DNA from 3 places in the Pseudomonas sp. F007 genome. Region 2 is predicted to be linked to each of the others. Evidence: predicted binding sites of a transcription regulator. Region 2 holds the regulator's gene; each other region holds the start of a gene.
What was found. The regulator sigma-54, encoded in region 2, starts transcription at its own class of promoters, with help from an activator protein. The targets are predictions, from matches to a motif close to ANTGGCATNNANNTTGCTNT.
Positions count from the first base shown of each region.

Region 1: a site for sigma-54 is predicted at 4,177-4,196, ahead of glnK (P-II family nitrogen regulator). Genes of this name have one in related genera too.
Region 3: a site for sigma-54 is predicted at 2,731-2,750, ahead of ACZYR5_RS18600 (flagellar basal body rod protein FlgF). Genes of this name have one in related genera too.

Region 1 is NZ_JBVATA010000002.1:303,894-310,671, forward strand. It holds gene ACZYR5_RS05550 (NorM family multidrug efflux MATE transporter) at 1-1,036, opposite strand, end outside; gene ACZYR5_RS05555 (LysR substrate-binding domain-containing protein) at 1,195-2,118, shown strand; gene ACZYR5_RS05560 (YifB family Mg chelatase-like AAA ATPase) at 2,112-3,605, opposite strand; gene ACZYR5_RS05565 (accessory factor UbiK family protein) at 3,723-3,983, opposite strand; gene glnK (P-II family nitrogen regulator) at 4,399-4,737, shown strand; gene ACZYR5_RS05575 (ammonium transporter) at 4,773-6,110, shown strand; gene ACZYR5_RS05580 (secondary thiamine-phosphate synthase enzyme YjbQ) at 6,326-6,775, shown strand.
Region 2 is NZ_JBVATA010000006.1:461,642-468,419, forward strand. It holds gene ACZYR5_RS17570 (KpsF/GutQ family sugar-phosphate isomerase) at 1-749, shown strand, start outside; gene ACZYR5_RS17575 (KdsC family phosphatase) at 749-1,273, shown strand; gene lptC (LPS export ABC transporter periplasmic protein LptC) at 1,281-1,853, shown strand; gene lptA (lipopolysaccharide transport periplasmic protein LptA) at 1,840-2,388, shown strand; gene lptB (LPS export ABC transporter ATP-binding protein) at 2,389-3,114, shown strand; gene ACZYR5_RS17595 (RNA polymerase factor sigma-54) at 3,296-4,789, shown strand; gene hpf (ribosome hibernation-promoting factor, HPF/YfiA family) at 4,898-5,206, shown strand; gene ptsN (PTS IIA-like nitrogen regulatory protein PtsN) at 5,219-5,683, shown strand; gene rapZ (RNase adapter RapZ) at 5,686-6,543, shown strand; gene ACZYR5_RS17615 (HPr family phosphocarrier protein) at 6,559-6,778, shown strand, end outside.
Region 3 is NZ_JBVATA010000007.1:161,791-168,568, reverse strand. It holds gene ACZYR5_RS18615 (flagellar basal body P-ring protein FlgI) at 1-340, opposite strand, end outside; gene flgH (flagellar basal body L-ring protein FlgH) at 356-1,051, opposite strand; gene flgG (flagellar basal-body rod protein FlgG) at 1,105-1,890, opposite strand; gene ACZYR5_RS18600 (flagellar basal body rod protein FlgF) at 1,936-2,676, opposite strand; gene ACZYR5_RS18595 (cytochrome c3 family protein) at 2,880-3,476, opposite strand; gene ACZYR5_RS18590 (nitrate reductase cytochrome c-type subunit) at 3,486-3,977, opposite strand; gene napA (nitrate reductase catalytic subunit NapA) at 3,989-6,493, opposite strand; gene ACZYR5_RS18580 (chaperone NapD) at 6,484-6,750, opposite strand.

The DNA.
Region 1 (6,778 bases), on a different contig from region 2:
CGAGGAACAGGCCCACCAACTGATTCGGCAGCAGCCAGAAGACCATCGCGAAACCGAGCATCACCACCGCGCCAAAGCCGATCCCGACCCGCCCGGCCAGGCGGGCGTCGAGCAACTGCCCGGCGCCATAGTGTTGGCCGATGCGCATGGTGATCGCGTAGGACATGCCCGCCGGCACCATGAATGCCACCGAGACGATTTGCAGGGCAATCTGGTGGGCGCCCAACTGCGTGCTGCCCATGGTGCCCATGCACAGGGCCGCGAAAGCGAACAGGCCGACCTCCACAGCGTAGGTGCCGCCAATCGGCAGACCCAGGCACCACAATTCACGCAGGTACTGGCCGTTCAGGCGTGACAGGCCCTTGAGCAACGGATAGGCCGCGTATGCCGGGTGGCGATTAATGTGCCAGGCCAGGCCCAGCGCCATGCAGCTGGCGACGATCGCGGTGACCAGGCCGATACCCATCAGGCCCAGTTTGGGTAAGCCGAACATCCCGGTGATCAGTGCGTAGTTCAGGACAAAGTTGGCCACGGTGCCGATCACGCTGATGACCATCACCGGGGCCGCCCGGCCGATGGCGCTGGTAAAGCCGCGCAGCGCCATGAAGGTCAGGTAGCCGGGCAGGGCGAACGGCAGGATCAGCAGGAACTGGCCGGCCATGTTGACGTTGCTTTCGGTTTGCCCGAACAGCAGCAACAGCGGTTTGAGGTTCCACAGCAGCAGGCCCGCCACCAGGGCCATCAGGCAGGCCAGCCAGATCCCGGCCTGGGTCAGGCGGGCGGCGCCGATGATGTCGCCGGCACCATGACGAATCGACACCAGGGTGCCGACGGCGGCAATCACGCCGATGCAGAAAATCGACACGAATGAATAGCTCGCCGCGCCCAGGCCTCCACCTGCCAGGGCTTCGGGGCTGATTTTGGCCATCATCAGGGTGTCGGTGAGGACCATCAGCATGTGCGCCAACTGCGAGGCAATCAACGGCCCCGCCAGCCGCAGGATGGCTCGCAATTCGGTACGTGCTGGATGCTGCATGATCATCACGCTGTTCTTCCATGAAAATGGGGGAGCCAATGATTTTCGGCGCTTGCAGGCAAATGCACAAAAGGATAAAAACGATTGCTCGCATGATTAAAACTCATGCTTACCGCGGCCTTGTCGGGTTTGCCGTCTGCGCTATAGGAATTTTCCTGATGTCTCGTCGTCTTCCTCCGCTTTATGCCCTGCGTGCCTTTGAGGCAGCGGCGCGTCACAGCTCCTTTACCCGCGCCGCCGAGGAGCTGTCGATCACCCAGAGCGCCGTCAGCCGACACATCCGTACGCTGGAAGAGCATTTTGCCTGCCGATTGTTTCTGCGCAGTGGCCGTCATTTGCAACTGACCGAAGCCGCGCGCCTGCTGCTGCCCGGCGTGCGCGAAGGCTTTGGCGCACTGGAACGCGCCTGCAGCACCCTGCGCGCCGAAGACGACATCCTGCGCATGAAAGCGCCCTCGACCCTGACCATGCGCTGGCTGCTGGCGCGCCTGAGTCGGTTTCGCCACCTGCAGCCGGGTAACGAGGTGCAGTTGACCAGCGCCTGGATGGACGTCGACTCGGTGGACTTCAATCACGAACCCTTCGACTGTGCGGTGCTGCTCAGCAACGGACATTTCCCGCCGGACTGGGAAGCCAGCTTCCTGTTTCCCGAGCTGTTGATTCCGGTGGGTGCGCCGAATCTGCTTAATGATCAACCGTGGAATGTCGAGCGCCTGGCCAGCACCGAGTTGTTGCATCCCACACCCGATCGCCGTGACTGGCGCAGTTGGCTGGAGCGCATGGGCTTGTCCGAGCAGGTGTCACTCAAGGGCGGCCAGGTGTTCGATACCCTGGAGTTGGGGATGATTGCCGCGGCGCGCGGTTATGGCGTGTCGATGGGCGATTTGCTGATGGTCGCCGAAGATGTAGCGCAAGAGCGCTTGAGCCTGCCTTGGCCGACCGCGGTGGCCAGCGGCTTGAACTACTACCTGGTGTGGCCGAAAACCCGTCCGGGCGGTGAGCGACTGCGCCGTCTCAGCGACTTCCTGCAGGGCGAGGCGCGGGCCATGGAGTTGCCGGATGTGGAGCGCCTCGATCACTGATTTGCCGGTCGGTACTGCAGTGCTTCGGCCAGGTGTTCGCGGCTGATGCCGGGGAGTTGCTCGAGGTCGGCCAGGGTCCGCGCCACCTTGAGCAGTCGGTGGGCGGCCCTGAGCGACAAGGTCAGCCGTTCGCAGGCATTCTCCAGCCAGCTTTCGTCCGCTGTGGATAACTGGCAGTGGTTTTTCAGGCCCGGCAGATCGAGGAAGGCGTTGGCGCAGCCCTGGCGCTGATGTTGTATGTCGCGGGCGTGGGCGACCCGTTCGGCGGCGCTGGCGCTGCTGTCGCTGGGTGCAACGGCGGGATTGAGCGCCGTCGCCTCGCGGGCGACGGTCAGGTGCAAATCGATGCGGTCGAGTAAAGGCCCGGAGAGTTTGTTGCGGTAGCGCTGGACCATGTCCGGGGTGCAGGAGCAGCGACCACTAGGCTCGCCGAGATAGCCGCAGGGGCAGGGGTTCATCGCCGCGACCAACTGGAAGCGCGCCGGGAAGCGCACGCGGTCCCGCGCCCGGGCTATCACGATGTGCCCTGATTCCATCGGTTCGCGAAGGACTTCCAGGACCTTGCGATCGAACTCCGGAAGCTCGTCTAGGAACAGCACCCCGTGATGGGCCAGGGTGATTTCCCCCGGCTGCGGTTTCGAACTGCCGCCCACCAGCGCCGGGCCGGATGCCGAATGATGGGGTTGCCTGAAAGGCCGTTGCGGCCAGTGGCTCAAGGGCACACAACTGGCCACTGACTGAATCGCCGCGACTTCCAGGGCCTCGCTTTCGGTCAGCGGTGGCAGCAGTCCCGGCAGACGACTGGCCAGCAGGGTTTTCCCGGTGCCTGGCGGTCCGCAGAACAACAGGTTGTGTGCGCCCGCCGCCGCGATCAGCAGGGCCCGCTTGGCGCCGACCTGGCCTTGCACTTCGCTGAGGTCGGGATAGGGTTTGCTGGCATGCAGCAAGCCGTCGCAAGCGTAGGGTTCGATGGGCGTGTGGCCGTTGAAATGCGCCACCGCCTCGAGCAGATGATGCACGGCAATGACCTTCAACCCGGACGCCAGGCATGCTTCCTCGGCGTTGGCCCAGGGCACCACTAGACTACGCCCGGCCTGACGCGCCGCGAGCGCCGCCGGCAGCACACCGCGAACCGCCCGCACCTCGCCGGACAACGCCAGTTCGCCCAGGCACTCGACGTCATCCAGGGTCAGGGTCGGGACTTGCACGCTGGCGGACAAAATACCCAGGGCAATCGCCAGGTCGAACCGGCCGCCGTCCTTGGGTAGATCGGCGGGCGCGAGATTCAGGGTGATGCGCCGCGCCGGAAACTGCAGCCCGGAATTGATAATCGCGCTGCGCACCCGGTCCTTGCTTTCCTTCACCGCCGCTTCGGGCAAGCCGACCATGGTCAGCGACGGCAAGCCATTGGCCAGATGCACTTCAACCGTAACGGCAGGCGCCTCGACACCGACCTGGGCGCGGCTGTGGACGATGGATAGGGACATGATCATTCCTTGAACGAGAGAGCCGCTTCCTGCGGTTGTTCAAGGGTAGATGGGCGATGGTGTTTTAGCGCCCGGCCAGGGGCGCGAAACGTTCGCAGAATGTTGCGGGCTGGCGGGTTACTCGGCGCTCGGGTTGAGCCGGGCTTCGAGCTCGGCCACTTTCGCCTCAAGGCTCTCGAGCCGCGCCCGGGTGCGGGCCAACACCACCATCTGGCTATCAAACTCTTCCCGGCTTACCAGGTCCAGCTTGCTGAAGCCGCTTTGCAGCAGGGCCTTGAACTGGCTTTCGATTTCGCTTTTCGGCAACGGCGTGTCGCCGCTGAACAGGCGGGAGGCGTGGCCGCTGAGGGCGTCGAGCAGGTCTTTGGGTGCAAGCATGGGGGGAGGTCCTTAAAACGGCTGGCGGCCAGTGTAACACGCAGCTTCGTGGCCCATTGGCGCCTTGTCCGCGCACGCTTTTCGCGCATCTGGCCGTTCGTCGGCGCACCGTTATTGTGCGTATCGACGGCTTGAAATCCCCACAATTGTTGGCGATGGCCGTTAAGAGATTGAAATCAGGGACTTTTCAGGACATGGCAAGCTTTCTGCTAAGACCACTGTGACCCCTGCACTGATGCAGTCGCTGTGACGAACGCAGTGCGGCAGGCGAAGCGGGGAGTTTCGCCGGCAGCGGTTAACTGGCGTCGGTCAGGCGGGTATGGCCGACGATGCGTTACAAAGCCAGGCACTGCGCTTAGACTTGAGTCGGGTTTGTTTTCCTGGGGCAAGTCCACCTATTCGGGAGAGAGTTTTCATGAAGCTAGTCACTGCCATCATCAAGCCGTTCAAATTGGATGACGTACGCGAGTCGTTGTCGGAGATCGGCGTGCAGGGCATTACCGTCACTGAGGTCAAGGGCTTCGGTCGGCAGAAGGGTCACACCGAGCTGTATCGCGGCGCGGAATACGTGGTCGACTTCCTGCCCAAGGTGAAGATCGATGTCGCCATTGACGACAAGGATCTTGACCGGGTTATCGAGGCGATAACCAAGGCGGCCAACACCGGCAAGATCGGTGACGGCAAGATCTTCGTGGTCAATCTGGAACAGGCGATTCGCATCCGTACCGGCGAAACCGATACCGACGCAATCTAAGCCGCCCCAAACCCAACGCCCCAGGAGAAAACAATATGACTCTGCGTAAATTCGCAGGGCTAGGAGCCCTGTTGTCCATCGTAATGCCCAGCCTGGCCATGGCGGCAGACGAAGCGGCAGCCCCAGTCCTCAACTCCGGCGACACCGCCTGGATGTTGACCTCTACAGCACTCGTGCTGTTCATGACCATTCCCGGCCTGGCCTTGTTCTACGCCGGCATGGTGCGTTCGAAAAACGTTCTTTCCGTGATGATGCAGTGCTTCGCCATTACCGGCTTGATCAGCGTCCTGTGGGTCATTTATGGCTACAGCATCGCGTTCGATACCACCGGCATGGAGCAGGGCGTCGTCAACTTCAACTCGTTCTTCGGTGGCATGGGCAAGGCGTTCCTCGCCGGTGTCACGCCAGCGAGTCTGACCGGCCCGGCGGCGCTGTTCCCAGAGGCGGTTTTCATCACGTTCCAGATGACCTTCGCGATCATCACCCCGGCGCTGATCGTCGGTGCCTTCGCCGAGCGTATGAAGTTCTCCGCGATGCTGATCTTCATGGGCATCTGGTTCACCCTGGTCTATGCACCGATCGCGCACATGGTCTGGTCCGGTAACGGCGGCCTGATGTGGGACTGGGGCGTGCTGGACTTCGCCGGCGGCACCGTGGTGCACATCAACGCCGGTATCGCGGGTCTGGTCTGCTGCCTGGTGCTGGGCAAGCGTAAGGGCTTCCCGACCACGCCAATGGCGCCGCACAACCTGGGTTACACCCTGATGGGCGCGGCCATGCTGTGGGTCGGCTGGTTTGGTTTCAACGCTGGTTCCGCCGCAGCGGCCAACGGCACTGCCGGCATGGCGATGCTGGTCACCCAGATCGCAACCGCTGCTGCAGCCCTGGGCTGGATGCTGGCCGAATGGCTGACTCACGGTAAGCCGAGCGCACTGGGCATCGCCTCGGGCGTGGTAGCCGGCCTGGTCGCCATTACTCCAGCGGCAGGCACCGTGGGCCCGATGGGCGCTCTGGTGATTGGTCTGTCGGCCGGCGTGGTGTGCTTCTTCTGCGCCACCACCCTGAAACGCAAAATGGGTTACGACGACTCCCTCGACGCCTTCGGCGTCCACGGTATCGGCGGTATCCTCGGCGCGATCCTCACCGGTGTTTTCGCCGCTCCTGCCCTGGGTGGTTTCGGCACCGTGACCGACATCGCCGCCCAAGTATGGATTCAGTGCAAAGGCGTAGGCTTCACGGTGATCTACACCGGTATCGTGACCTACATCATCCTCAAGGTGCTGGATGCCGTCATGGGTCTGCGTGTCACCGAAGAGGAAGAAGCAGTGGGCCTGGACCTGGCTCAACACAACGAGCGTGGCTACAACCTGTAAGCCGGCGCCAGAAAAAACTTGCCCGGCTTGCCGGGCATTTTTTTGTCCGGGATTTGTCACTCGACGTAGCGCTGAAAGGATTTTTCGCGGGCCTTTGCCGGCGATAATCGCCAAGCTTTTTGTAGGGCCGATGGCTTACAGCAACGAAGGAATATTAGGGTCTTTGTTTTTTTCCAGAGCGCGCTAGAATGCGCCCCGAACGTGCGGAGAACTGTATGTGGCAACAGACTCTGATTACCCTGCGGGCGAGGCCCCGGGGCTTTCATCTGGTGACGGACGAGTTACTCGCCGGCTTGCCTGAACTCAAGGCATGCCGGGTCGGTCTTTTGCATTTGTGGCTGCAGCATACCTCGGCGTCGTTGACCATCAACGAGAACGCCGATCCGGCGGTACGTCGCGACTTCGAGCGGTTTTTCAATCGGCTGATCCCACAAGGCACAGCCGGCTATGAGCATGACGACGAAGGCCTGGACGACCTCCCGGCGCACTTCAAGGCCAGTTTGCTAGGCTGTCAATTGAGTTTGCCGATCACGGCGGGCCGATTGGCGTTAGGCAGCTGGCAAGGTGTTTATCTGGGCGAGCACCGCGATCACGGCGGTGCTCGTAAAGTCCTCGCCACCTTGCATGGTGATGGGGCATCACCACCGGTAACCGGTGGATGTTGAATT
Region 2 (6,778 bases):
TCCACCCAGCCGAAGCCAGCCATGGCGACATGGGCATGATCACCCGCGACGACACCCTGCTGGCACTGTCGAATTCCGGCTCCACCCACGAAATCATCACCCTGCTGCCGCTGATCAAACGCATGGGCATCACCCTGATCAGCATGACCGGCAATCCGGATTCGCCCCTGGCGCGGGCCTCTGACGTCAACCTCAACGTGCACGTCGAGCATGAAGCCTGCCCCCTGAACCTGGCACCGACCTCCTCGACCACCGCCGCGCTGGTGATGGGCGACGCCCTGGCGGTCGCCCTGCTGGAAGCGCGTGGCTTCACTGCCGAGGACTTTGCCTTTTCACACCCGGGCGGCGCCCTGGGTCGACGCCTGCTGTTGAAAGTCGAAGATGTCATGCACGTCGGCGACAGCCTGCCGCACGTGCAGCGTGGCACCCCACTCAAAGACGCCTTGCTGGAAATGACCCACAAGGGCCTGGGCATGACAGTGATCCTGGAAGCCGACGGCAAGCTGGCCGGCATCTTCACCGACGGCGACTTGCGCCGCGCCCTCGATCGCTCGGTGGACTTGCGCCAGGCGACCATCGAAAGCGTCATGACGCCTCACGGCAAGACGGTCCGCGCCGAAATGCTCGCCGCCCAGGCCCTGAAAATCATGGAAGACAGCAAGATCAACGCGCTGGTCGTGGTTGACGATGAGGATTACCCGGTAGGCGCCTTGAACATGCATGACCTGCTGCGTGCGGGAGTGATGTAATGAGCGACGACCTGCTCGAGCGTGGCAAGCCAATCAAGCTGGCCGTCTTCGACGTCGACGGCGTGTTGACCGACGGCCGCCTGTATTTCCTCGAAGATGGCAGCGAATTCAAGACCTTCAACACACTCGATGGCCAAGGCATCAAAATGTTGATGGCCAATGGTGTAACAACTGCCATTATCAGCGGTCGAACGACGCCTGTGGTCGAGCGACGCGCGAAAAACCTCGGCATACCGCATCTGTATCAAGGTCGCGAGGACAAACTTGTGGTGCTCGACGAGCTTATCGCGCAACTGGACCTAAGCTATGAACAGGTTGCCTATCTGGGTGACGACCTGCCGGACCTGCCGGTGATTCGCCGCGTCGGCCTGGGCATGGCCGTTGCCAATGCGGCAGATTTTGTACGTGAACATGCCCATGGCACGACCCTGGCCCGAGGCGGCGAAGGCGCTGCACGCGAATTTTGTGAATTGATCCTGCGCGCCCAAGGCACCCTGGAAGCCGCCAACGCCGCGTACCTGTGAGTTATTTATGTTGAGCAAGAAGTTTCGAAATTTTCTGTTTTTCGGCGCCATTGCCGCGCTGTTCGCTGCGGTGGGTTACTGGAACATCAGCCCCGAGCGTTTTCTCGACAAGCCGGTGGCGGCCGTCAATGAAAGCGAGATCGACTACTACGCGATCAACGCTCACAGCGTGCAATTCCTGCCCGACGGCAAGCTGCAGTACGACATGACGTCGGACAAGCTCGAGCACGTCAAGGCCAGTGAAGTGACGCAACTGACCAACCCCGACCTCAAAATGTATCGCGGCACCGAGTTTCCGTGGCACGTGCAGAGCGAACGCGGCGAGGTCAATTCGGACGGCACCGAGGTCGAACTGATCGACTCGGTGCGCATTTCGCGCACCGATGAAAAGAACCGCCCGATGCTCATCACCAGCACCCGCATGACCGTATTCCCGGAGCAGCAATATGCGCAGACCCAGCAACCCGTTAAAATCGACGGTGCTGGCGGCGTATCGACTGGTACCGGCATGAAAGCGTATTTGAAAGAAAGCAGGATACACCTGCTATCGAACGTAAGAGGACAGTATGAGGCTCGTTAAAACCCTCCCTATTTTGCTCGGTCTGGGCGCAGCACTGGGAAGCGTGAGCGCCTGGGCCCTGCCGTCCGATAGCCAGCAACCTATCCGCATCCAGGCGGACGACGCTCAGCTTGATGACCGTAACGGCATCGCCACCTACAAGGGCGACGTGATCATCACCCAAGGTTCGATGAAGGTGACCGGCAATACCGTGACCATGACTCGCGCGCCGAATGGCGACATCGACGTCGTCACTTCGGTGGGCAACCTGGCCTACTTCGAACAGGTGCAAACCGCGGGCGATACCAAGCCGGTCCAGGGCTATGGCGTGACCATCCAGTACCACGCCCAGCAGAACCGTGTCGTGCTGATCGACCGCGCCAAAGTCATCGACAAGGACGGCAACATCACCCAGGGCGAGAAAATCGTCTACGACACCGAGAAGAAGCTCGCCAGCGCCGGTCGCGCCACGGGTAGCAAGGTCACCGAAGCACGCCCGCGGATCGACATGGTCATCCAGCCGAAAAAGAAAACCGACGAGCAGAAGGCCCCGTAAATGGCAACTCTGAAAGCCCAGCACCTGGCCAAGAGCTACAAGAGCCGCCAGGTCGTGCGTGACGTCAGCCTGTCCATCGACAGCGGCCAGATCGTCGGCCTACTCGGCCCGAACGGCGCCGGCAAGACCACCTGCTTCTACATGATCGTCGGCCTGGTGCAAGCCGATCAGGGTCGCGTGCTGATCGATGACCTGGACGTCAGCCACCAGCCCATGCACGGCCGTGCCCGGGCCGGTATCGGCTATCTGCCGCAAGAAGCGTCGATCTTCCGCAAACTGTCGGTCGCCGACAACATCATGGCCATTCTCGAAACCCGCAAGGAACTCGACAAGGCCGGCCGTCGCAAGGAGCTGGAAAGCCTGCTGCAGGAGTTCCACATCAACCACATTCGCGACAACCTCGGCATGAGCCTTTCCGGTGGTGAGCGGCGCCGTGTGGAAATCGCCCGCGCACTGGCCACCGCGCCGAAATTCATCCTGCTCGACGAGCCGTTCGCCGGTGTCGACCCGATTTCGGTCGGCGACATCAAGCAGATCATCCATCACCTCAAGGCCAAGGGCATCGGCGTATTGATCACCGACCACAACGTGCGCGAGACCCTGGATATCTGCGAAACTGCCTACATCGTCAATGACGGCCAATTGATTGCCGAAGGGGACGCCGAGACCATCCTGGCCAACGATCTCGTCAAGGAAGTGTACCTGGGTCACGAGTTCCGCCTGTAAGCGTCGAGGCGTCTGGATGCCGCCGGGGCGTAATGTCAATGAAACTATCTATCTTTTTATTGTCATGACGCTCTAGGCAAACACTTCAGTTTCGGGCATATAATTTGCTTAAGTTTGGCGCTCCGGCGCCCTGTAGTGGATGGCGCACGTGCGCCGGCGAATAAGGTGTTAAGCCCCAGCCATGAAACCATCGCTAGTCTTGAGAATGGGCCAGCAGCTGACGATGACACCGCAGCTGCAACAGGCCATCCGCCTGCTCCAATTGTCGACCCTGGACCTGCAACAGGAAATCCAGGAGGCCTTGGAATCCAATCCAATGCTCGAACGCCAGGAAGAAGGCGACGATTTCGATAACGCCGACCCGATGGCCGACAATATCGAGCAGAAACCCAACACCGACGTCCAGGAACCCTCCTATCAGGAAACCGCCCCCACGGTGGACAACCTCGAGGAAGGCGACTGGAACGAGCGCATTCCCAACGAACTGCCGGTCGACACCGCCTGGGAAGACGTTTACCAGACCAGCGCCAGCAGCCTGCCGAGCAACGATGACGACGAGTGGGATTTCACCACCCGCACTTCGGCCGGTGAGAGCCTGCAAAGCCACCTGCTCTGGCAACTGAACCTCGCCCCGATGTCCGATACCGATCGCCTGATCGGCGTGACCCTGATCGACTGCATCAACAACCAGGGCTACCTGGACGAAACCCTCGAGGAAATTCTCGAAGCCTTCGATCCGGAACTGGACATCGAGCTGGACGAAATCGAAGCCGTCCTGCACCGCATCCAGCAATTCGAGCCCGCCGGCATCGGTGCCCGCAACCTGGGCGAATGCCTGCTCCTGCAATTGCGCCAGTTGCCCGCCAAGACGCCATGGATTGCCGAAGCCAAGCGCCTGGTCACCGACTACATCGACCTGCTGGGCAGCCGCGACTACAGCCAGTTGATGCGCCGAATGAAGCTCAAGGAAGACGAGCTGCGCCAGGTCATCGAGCTGGTGCAGAGCCTCAACCCACGCCCGGGCTCGCAGATCGAGTCCAGCGAAGCCGAATACGTGGTGCCGGACGTGATCGTGCGCAAGGACAACGAGCGCTGGCTGGTCGAGCTGAATCAGGAGTCGGTGCCACGCCTGCGGGTCAACCCGCAATACGCCGGCTTTGTCCGCCGCGCCGACACCAGCGCCGACAACACCTTCATGCGCAATCAGTTGCAGGAAGCACGCTGGTTCATCAAGAGCCTGCAAAGCCGCAACGAAACCCTGATGAAGGTGGCCACGCAGATCGTCGAGCACCAGCGCGGCTTCCTCGAATACGGCGACGAAGCGATGAAACCCCTGGTCCTGCACGACATCGCCGAGGCGGTGGGCATGCACGAGTCGACCATCTCGCGGGTTACCACGCAGAAATTCATGCACACCCCGCGCGGTATTTATGAGCTGAAATACTTTTTCTCAAGTCATGTCAGCACCTCCGAAGGCGGCGAATGCTCGTCCACGGCGATCCGCGCGATCATCAAAAAACTGGTTGCCGCGGAAAATCAGAAAAAGCCGTTGAGTGACAGCAAGATCGCTGGTTTACTGGAGGCACAAGGCATTCAGGTGGCCCGCCGTACCGTCGCCAAGTACCGCGAATCCTTGGGGATCGCGCCTTCGAGCGAACGCAAGCGTTTGATGTAACGGGCCACGCCACCGCGTTCCAGGGTGTGTTCGAAATTGTTTCGGATGCACCCAGTGGCAGGCATCACAGCCTGCCGCCTTATGCACTGGCAACGAAGGAGAAGCTGTATGCAAGTCAACATCAGTGGACACCAACTGGAAGTTACCGAACCTCTGCGCACTTACATCGGCGAAAAACTCGACCGACTGGAAAGGCACTTCGACAAGATCACCAACGTGCAGGTCACGATGAATGTCGAGAAGCTGAAGCAGAAAATCGAAGCCACGCTGCATATCCCCGGCGGAGAAGTAGTTGCCAATGCCGAGCATGACGACATGTATGCCGCCATTGACCTGCTGACCGACAAGCTGGACCGTCAACTCAAAAAGCATAAGGAAAAGACCCAGAGCCTCCTCCAGGGCGCAACCGGTCGTTAACACCCCCATCCCATGATCCGACTTGAAAGCATCCTGACCCCCGGCCGTTCCCTGGTGAACGTGCCGGGAGGCAGTAAAAAGAAAGCCCTCGAGCAAATTGCCAACCTGATCGCCCGGGAAGTCCCGGATCTGGAGATGCAAGATGTCTTCGAGGCATTGATTGCCCGTGAAAAACTCGGCTCGACCGGTTTTGGCAACGGCATCGCCATTCCACACTGCCGTCTCAAGGGTTGCACTTCGCCCATCAGCGCGCTGATGCACCTTGACGCGCCTATTGATTTCGACGCCATCGATGGCGCCCCGGTCGACCTGCTGTTTGTCCTGCTGGTGCCCCAGGCGGCTACCGATGCGCACCTGGAACTGCTGCGCCAGATCGCCAGCATGTTGGACCGCAAGGAAGTGCGCGATCGCCTGCGCAGCGCCGACAGCAATCAAGCCTTGTACCAGGTCGTCCTGGACGAGCAGAACGGCCACTGATGATGCGCCTGATCATTGTCAGCGGACGCTCCGGCTCCGGCAAAAGTACTGCCCTCAACGTTCTCGAAGACAACGGTTACTACTGCATCGACAACCTGCCGGCGGGCCTGCTGCCGGAGTTGGCCGAACGCGCGCTGATTCACAACGAATTGAGCCAGCCACTGGTGGCGGTCTCCATCGACGCGCGCAACCTGCCCAGTCATCTGACCCGTTTCCCCGAGCTGCTCGCCGAGGTGCGTAACCGGCATATCCAATGCGATGTGCTGTACCTCGACGCCGACGAAGAAACCCTGCTCAAGCGCTTCTCCGAGACACGCCGGCGCCATCCGCTGAGCAGCTCCAATCGCTCGCTAGCCGAAGCCATCGAGGATGAGACCGCCCTGCTGGGGCCGATCGCCGACCTCGCCGATCTCAAGCTCAACACCACCAACCTCAACCTGTACCAGCTGCGCGACACCATCAAGCTGCGCCTGCTCAATCAGCCGGAGCCCGGTACAGCGTTCCTGGTGGAGTCGTTCGGCTTCAAGCGCGGCATGCCGGTCGATGCCGACCTGGTGTTCGACGTGCGCTGCCTGCCGAATCCCTACTGGATTCCAGATCTGCGGGCCCAGTCGGGCCTGGATCAACCGGTTGCCGACTATCTGGCCGCTCAGCCAGATGTCGAAGAAATGTTTGAAGACATCTCCCGCTACCTGCTCAAATGGCTGCCGCGGTTCGCTGCCAGTAATCGGGCCTATGTGACCATCGCCATTGGCTGCACCGGCGGACATCACCGCTCCGTCTACTTGACCGAACGCCTGGGGCAGACCCTGCAAAAAACCCTGAAGAACGTCCAGGTTCGCCACCGCGACCTTAGCTAAAGGATTCACACCGCGATGCCTGCTCTGGAAATTGAAATCATCAACAAACTGGGCCTGCATGCCCGTGCTTCCGCGAAATTCGTCGGCGTCGCGGGTCAGTATCCTTGTCAGATCCGAGCTGGGCGCACACCTGAGTCGATGGTCGACGGTAAAAGCATCATGGCGATGATGATGCTGGCCGCCGGCAAGGGCACGACCATTCACCTGAAAACCGAAGGTGAACAAGAGCAGGAAG
Region 3 (6,778 bases), on a different contig from region 2:
TGGAGGACACGGTGATGTCGACCTGCTGACCCGGCTTGGCGAACGGCGGCAGGTCGGCACTGATCGATACGGCGGCGACGTTTTTCAACTGCACGTTGCCCGAACCCGGCGGCACCTTGATGCCGAACTGCGAGAGCATGTTGTTGAAGGTCTGCAGGGTGAACGGGGTCTGGGTGGTCTGGTCACCCGTGCCGTTGAGGCCGACCACCAGGCCGTAGCCGATCAATTGGTTGGAACGCACGCCTGAAATACTGGCGATGTCCTTCAGTCGCTCGGCCTGCGCGCCGAGGGAGGTGGACAGCAACAACACAGCCGCCATCAGGTGCTTGAAATTCAGCATGGGGATAGTCATCACCTAGAAAGGGAACAGCGGACTTAAGAAGAAACGATCGAACCAGCCCGGCTGGCTGGCATCGGCAAACGAGCCGGTCCCCGAGTAGGTGATGCGGGCATCGGCAACCCGGGTCGAGGACACGGTGTTGTCGGTGGAAATATCGTCGGCGCGCACCAGCCCGGCAATCCGTACCAGTTCGTCGCCGGTGTTGAGGGTCATCCACTTCTCGCCACGCACGGCAATGATGCCGTTGGGCAACACGTCGGCCACGGTCACGGTGATCGAACCGGTCAGGCTGTTGCCCTGCCCGGCCTTGGCGTCGCCCTTGGTCGCGCGGTCGCCGCTGTAGCCGGCTTCCAGGCTCAGGTCGCCACTGCCGAACGGGTTATTGGTATTGGGCACGCTGCCGAACAGCGAGGTCAGGCCGATGTCGGCCTTGCTGGTCTTGCCCACTTGCGAGTTGGCGTTTTTGCTGGCCTGGGTTTTTTCATTCAGGGTGATGGTGATGATGTCACCGACCCGGAATGCCTTGCGGTCGCTGTACAGGTTCTGTTCGAAACCGGCCTGGTAGATCGAGCCGTTGTTGGCGGCGGCCGGCAACGGCGTGCGTGGCAACACCGGGGCGTAGTAAGGGTCATTGGGTTTCGGCGTCGGCCCGACGCAGCCCGCCAACGCGGCGATCCCACTCAATGCGAGAACAGATACAAAGCGATTCATGACCCTAACCTCACGGTATTGCAGGCGACCCCGAGGCCGCCCCTTGGACTTGATTACAGATTCTGCGTGACGAACGAGAGCATCTGGTCGGCGGTGGAGATCACCTTGGAGTTCATCTCGTAGGCGCGCTGGGTGGTGATCATGTTGACCATCTCCTCGACCGTGCTCACGTTGGATGTTTCCAGGGTGCTCTGCAGGGTGGTGCCGAAACCGTTGAGGCCCGGGGTGCCGATCTGCGGCGCGCCGCTGGCGGCGGTTTCCAGGAACAGGTTGTTGCCGGTGGCCTGCAGGCCGGCCGGGTTGATGAAGTCGGCGGTCTGCAGGTTGCCGATCACCTGGGCGGCCGGGTTGCCGGCGATGGTGATCGACACGGTGCCGTCGCGGCCCACGGTGAAGGTCTGGGCTTCGGCAGGAATGACAATCGCCGGCTCCAGCGCATAACCGCTGGCGGTGACGATCTGGCCGTTGGAGTCCAGGTGGAAGGTGCCGTCACGGGTGTAGGACGTGGTGCCATCCGGCTGCAGAACCTGGAAGAAACCCCGGCCGTCGATGGCCATGTCCAGCGGCTGCTCGGTGGTCTGCAGGCTACCGGCGGTGAAGTTCTTCTGAGTGCCGACAATGCGCACACCGGTACCCAGTTGCAGGCCCGACGGCAGTTCGCTGTCCTGGGTCGACTGGGCGCCTGGCTGGCGTTTGATCTGATAGAGCAAGTCCTGGAATTCGGCGCGATCACGCTTGAAACCCGTGGTCGAGACGTTGGCCAGGTTGTTGGAAATGGTGGTCAGGTTGGTGTCCTGGGCGGACAGGCCTGTCTTGGCAACCCAAAGAGCCGGAAGCATTCGATTCTCCTCGTGCGCCTGTTTTACGGCGCGACGTTCTGATAATTAGCTGATCTGCAAGACCCGAGCCATGGCCTGGTCGTCTTCTTTGGCGGTATTCATCATCTTTACGTGCAGCTCGAACTGCTTGGCCAGGGCCAGCACCGAGGTCATTTCTTCCACCGCGTTGACGTTGCTCGACTCGAGGAAACCCGACACCAGTTGCACGTTGGCATCGGCCGGCGCCGGTTGGCCGTCCTTGGTGTGGATCGAACCGTCGAGGCCCTTGGTCATGTTCTTCAGGTCCGGGTTGACCAGCTTGATCCGGTCGACCTCGGCCATCACACGCGGGCCTTCGCCCATGGCGCGGATGCTGATGGTGCCGTCCTGGCCGACTTCGACCTTCTGCTCCGGCGGCACGGCGATCGGTCCGCCGTTGCCCATCACCGGCATGCCGTTGCCGGCGCGCAATACGCCGAGGGCATCGATGTTCAGGCTACCGGTGCGCACGTAGCTTTCCTTGCCGTCAGGGTTCTGCACGGCGATCCAGCCATTGCCACTGACCGCCACGTCGAGGTCACGCCCGGTTTCCACCAGCGAGCCAGGGCTGAAATCGGTGCCGGGACGTTCGGACATCGCGAAGGCCCGCGCCGGAAAGCTGTCGCCAAACACCGGCATCGAGCGCGCCTGCTCCAGGTCTTTCTGGAAGCCATTGGTGGAGATGTTCGCCAGGTTGTTGGCATGGGCCTTTTGCGCCGCCGCGTTCTGGCTGGCGCCGGTCATGGCCACATATAGGTACTTGTCCACAGTCGTTCCTCTGCATGCCGGACGATTGCCGCCCACTGCTGTACTGCACTGGCTTTAGCAATTTGCAGACCAACTTGCGCGCAGCCGCACCAAGTCCTGTAAACACAGGACTTATCGGTGATTGAAGGAAGAGGAAGCGGTAGGAAGAAGACGAAAAACCGGCGCGCCGCTGCCGCTTGGCGGCAAGCCGGCGCAGCGCGCGACTACCAGCCCTTGACCCCGCTCATGTCCGGCAGCTTGTGGGCGATGCCCTTGTGGCAATCGATGCAGGTGGCCTCGCCGCTGGCCAGCGAGGTGGAGTGCATACTCGAGGCCCGCTTGCTCTGGCGGGTGAAATCCATGAATTCGAAGTTGTGGCAGTTGCGGCACTCGCGCGAATCGTTGGCCTTGAGCCGCGCCCATTCGTGCTCCGCCAGTTCGCGGCGCATGCCGAGGAATTTGTCGCGAGTGCTGATGGTGCCGAAGAGCTTGCCCCAGACCTCCTTGGACGCCTGCATCTTGCGCGCGATCTTGTGGGTCCACTCGTGCGGCACATGGCAATCCGGGCAGGTGGCACGCACACCGGAGCGGTTGGTGTAGTGGATGGTGTCCTGCAATTCGACATAGACGTTGTCGCGCATCTCGTGACAGGAAATGCAGAACTTCTCGGTGTTGGTCGCCTCCAGCGCGGTGTTGAAACCGCCCCAGAAAATCACCCCGGCGATGAATCCGCCGAGGGTCAGGAAGCCCAGGCTGTAGTGCACACTGGGTCGACGCAAGACTTGCCAGTAATCCTTGAGCAGCGCCAGCAATGACTTCATGTCCGCTCCTCAGGGCTTCTGTTTGTCGGTGATTTCGTCTTGCAGCACCTGGTCGATGTTCTTGAAGCTGTTGTTGACCAGAGGCTTGACGTCTTTTTGCGGCACATGGCACTGCACGCAGAAGTAGCGCCGTGGTGACACCGCCGCCAGCGGCTGGCCGTCGCGATCCATGTAGTGGGTGATGCTGATCATCGGCGCCTGGGTCCGCGCGCTGTTGGCGCGGCTGTGACAGGTCAGGCACTTATTGCTGTTGGTATCGATGTGATAACCGCGGATGCTGTGGGGAATGGTCGGCGGTTGCTCGGGGTAATTGCGCTCGCGCTTGAGGTCCTTGTTCTCATCCTCGGCCAGCGGCGGCGCGGGCATGTCCTGGGTCAGGGTGCCAGCGCTGCGGCGGCCATCCGGCGCCGGTGCATCCAGCGGATACCCGGGCTCTGCGGCAAACGCCAGCGGCATCCAGATCAACAGCGCGGCGAGCAAGGACAGCAGGGGATTGTTCATCAAAGCGCTCCTCAGGCCGTCTTGATCAGTTCGATGCGCACCGCGCACTTCTTGTAATCCGTCTGCTTGGAGATCGGATCGGTGGCATCGAGCGTGACTTTGTTGATCAGCTTGTTGGCATCGAAGAACGGCACGAACACCAGCCCTTCCGGCGGCTTGTTGCGGCCTCGGGTTTCGATCCGTGCACGCATTTCGCCGCGCCGACTGATGATCTTCACCTCGCTGCCGCGCCGCGCATTCAGCGCCTTGGCGTCGGCCGGATGCATGTAGACCAGGGCATCGGGCACTGCCTTGTACAGCTCTTCGACGCGCTGGGTCATACTGCCGGTGTGCCAATGCTCGAGGACCCGACCGGTACTCAGCCAGAACGGGAAGTCCTTGTCCGGTGCTTCGGCGGGCGGCTCGTAAGGCAGGGCAAAGATGATCGCCTTCTTGTCCGGGTAGCCGTAGAACTGCACGCCACTGCCCTTCTCCACGTAAGGGTCGTAGCCCTCGCGAAAGCGCCAGCGGGTTTCCTTGCCGTCCACCACTGGCCAGCGCAGGCCGCGCTCGCTGTGATACAGGTCGAACGGCGCGAGGTCATGGCCGTGGCCGCGACCGAATTGCGCGTATTCCTCGAACAGGCCTTTTTGCAGGTAGAAGCCGAAGTCCTTGGCTTCGTGGTTCTGGAAGTCGGCGCTCAGTTGCTCGTTGGGGAACTGGTCGACGTTGCCATTCTTGAACAGCACCTCGAACAGGGTCTTGCCCTTGTATTGCGGGGCACTGGCGAGCAATTCGGCCGGCCACACTTCATCGGTGGTGAAGCGTTTGGAAAACTCCACCAGTTGCCACAGGTCGGATTTGGCATCCCCCGGCGCGGTCACCAACTGATGCCAGAACTGGGTGCGGCGCTCGGCGTTGCCGTAGGCACCCTCCTTCTCGACCCACATCGCCGTCGGCAGGATCAGGTCGGCGGCCTGTGCGGAAACCGTCGGATAGACGTCGGAAACGATCACGAAGTTTTGCGGATTACGCCAGCCGGGCAAGGTTTCCTGCATCAGGTTCGGACCGGCCTGCATGTTGTTGCTGGCCATGGTCCAGTACACGTTGAGCACGCCGTCCTTGAGCATGCGGCTCTGCTGCACCGCATGAAAGCCGACCTTTTCATTGAGGGTGCCAGCGGGCAGCTTCCAGATCTCTTCGGCCTTGGCCCGGTGCTTCGGATTGGTCACCACCATGTCTGCCGGCAGGCGATGGGAGAAGGTCCCCACTTCCCGCGCGGTACCACAGGCTGACGGTTGCCCGGTCAGGGAGAACGGACTGTTGCCCGGCTCGCTGATCTTGCCGGTCAGCAGATGGATGTTGTAGATCAGGTTGTTGGCCCAGACCCCGCGAGTGTGCTGGTTGAAGCCCATGGTCCAGAACGACACCACCTTGCGTTTCGGGTCGGCATACAGCTGCGCCAGGGCCTTGAGACGCTCGGCCGGGACCCCGGTTTCCTTGGCGGTGCGCTCCAGGGTGTAGGGTTTGACGAAGGCGGCGAATTGCTCGAAATCGATGTCCGTCCAGGTGTTGGCCTTGGCCGCGTTTTTCGCCTTCATCTCCAACGGATTATCGCCGCGCAGGCCGTAACCGATGTCGTCGGCGCCCTTGGCGAACTTGGTGTGCTTGCTGACGAACTCCTTGTTCACCGAACCGCTTTCGATGATGTAGTTGGCGATGTAATTGAGGATCAGCAAGTCGGTCTGCGGCTTGAACACCATGGGAATATCGGCCAGGTCAAAGCTGCGATGCTCGAAGGTGGACAGCACCGCGACCTTGACCCCGGGCTGGCTCAAGCGGCGGTCGGTGACCCGGCTCCAGAGGATCGGGTGCATCTCCGCCATGTTCGAACCCCACAACACGAAGGTGTCGGTGGCCTCGATATCGTCGTAACAACCCATGGGTTCGTCGATGCCAAAAGTGCGCATGAAGCCCATCACCGCCGAGGCCATGCAATGCCGGGCATTCGGGTCGATGTTGTTACAGCGCAGGCCGGCCTTCATCAGTTTGTTGGCGGCATAGCCCTCCCACACCGTCCACTGTCCGGAGCCGAACATCGCAATCGAATCGGCGCCTTTGTTCTTGATCGCTTCCTTGAACTTCAACTCCATGATGTCGAAGGCCTGGGTCCAGGACACCGGCTGGAACTCGCCCTGCTTGTCGTACTGGCCGTTGCGCATGCGCAGCAGCGGTTGAGTCAGGCGGTCGACGCCGTACATGATCTTCGACAGGAAGTAGCCCTTGACGCAGTTCAGCCCACGATTGACCTCGGCCTTGACGTCGCCGTGGGTCGCCACCACCCGGTTGTCCTTGGTCGCCACCATCACGCTGCATCCGGTGCCGCAGAACCGGCATGGCGCCTTGTTCCAGGTCAGGGAGATCATGTCCTGTTCGGTGATCAGGTTGCTGGCCGAGGTGAACACCGGCAGCCCGGCCGCAGCCGCGGCAATCCCGGCGGCCTGGGCCTTGACGAACTCACGGCGGGTCATGGGCATGAGTGTTCTCCGCTGACATCGAGAATTTCGTGGTAGACGAGGGAGGCGTTGAGCACACCGGGCAAGCGGTTGATTTGCTCGATACGTTGCAGCAACGGCGACTCACCGGGCATTTCCAGGACCACCACCAACTTGCCTTCGGGACTTTCCTGATGCAGTTCGACGCCCTGCAGCAAGCGCAGATTGGCCTTCACCCCGTCAAACAACTCGGGGCGGGCGAGCACGATCAAACTGGCGATATGAATGTTCTGTTCCATGACTCACCCTCCTTGCCGGTCAAGTAGC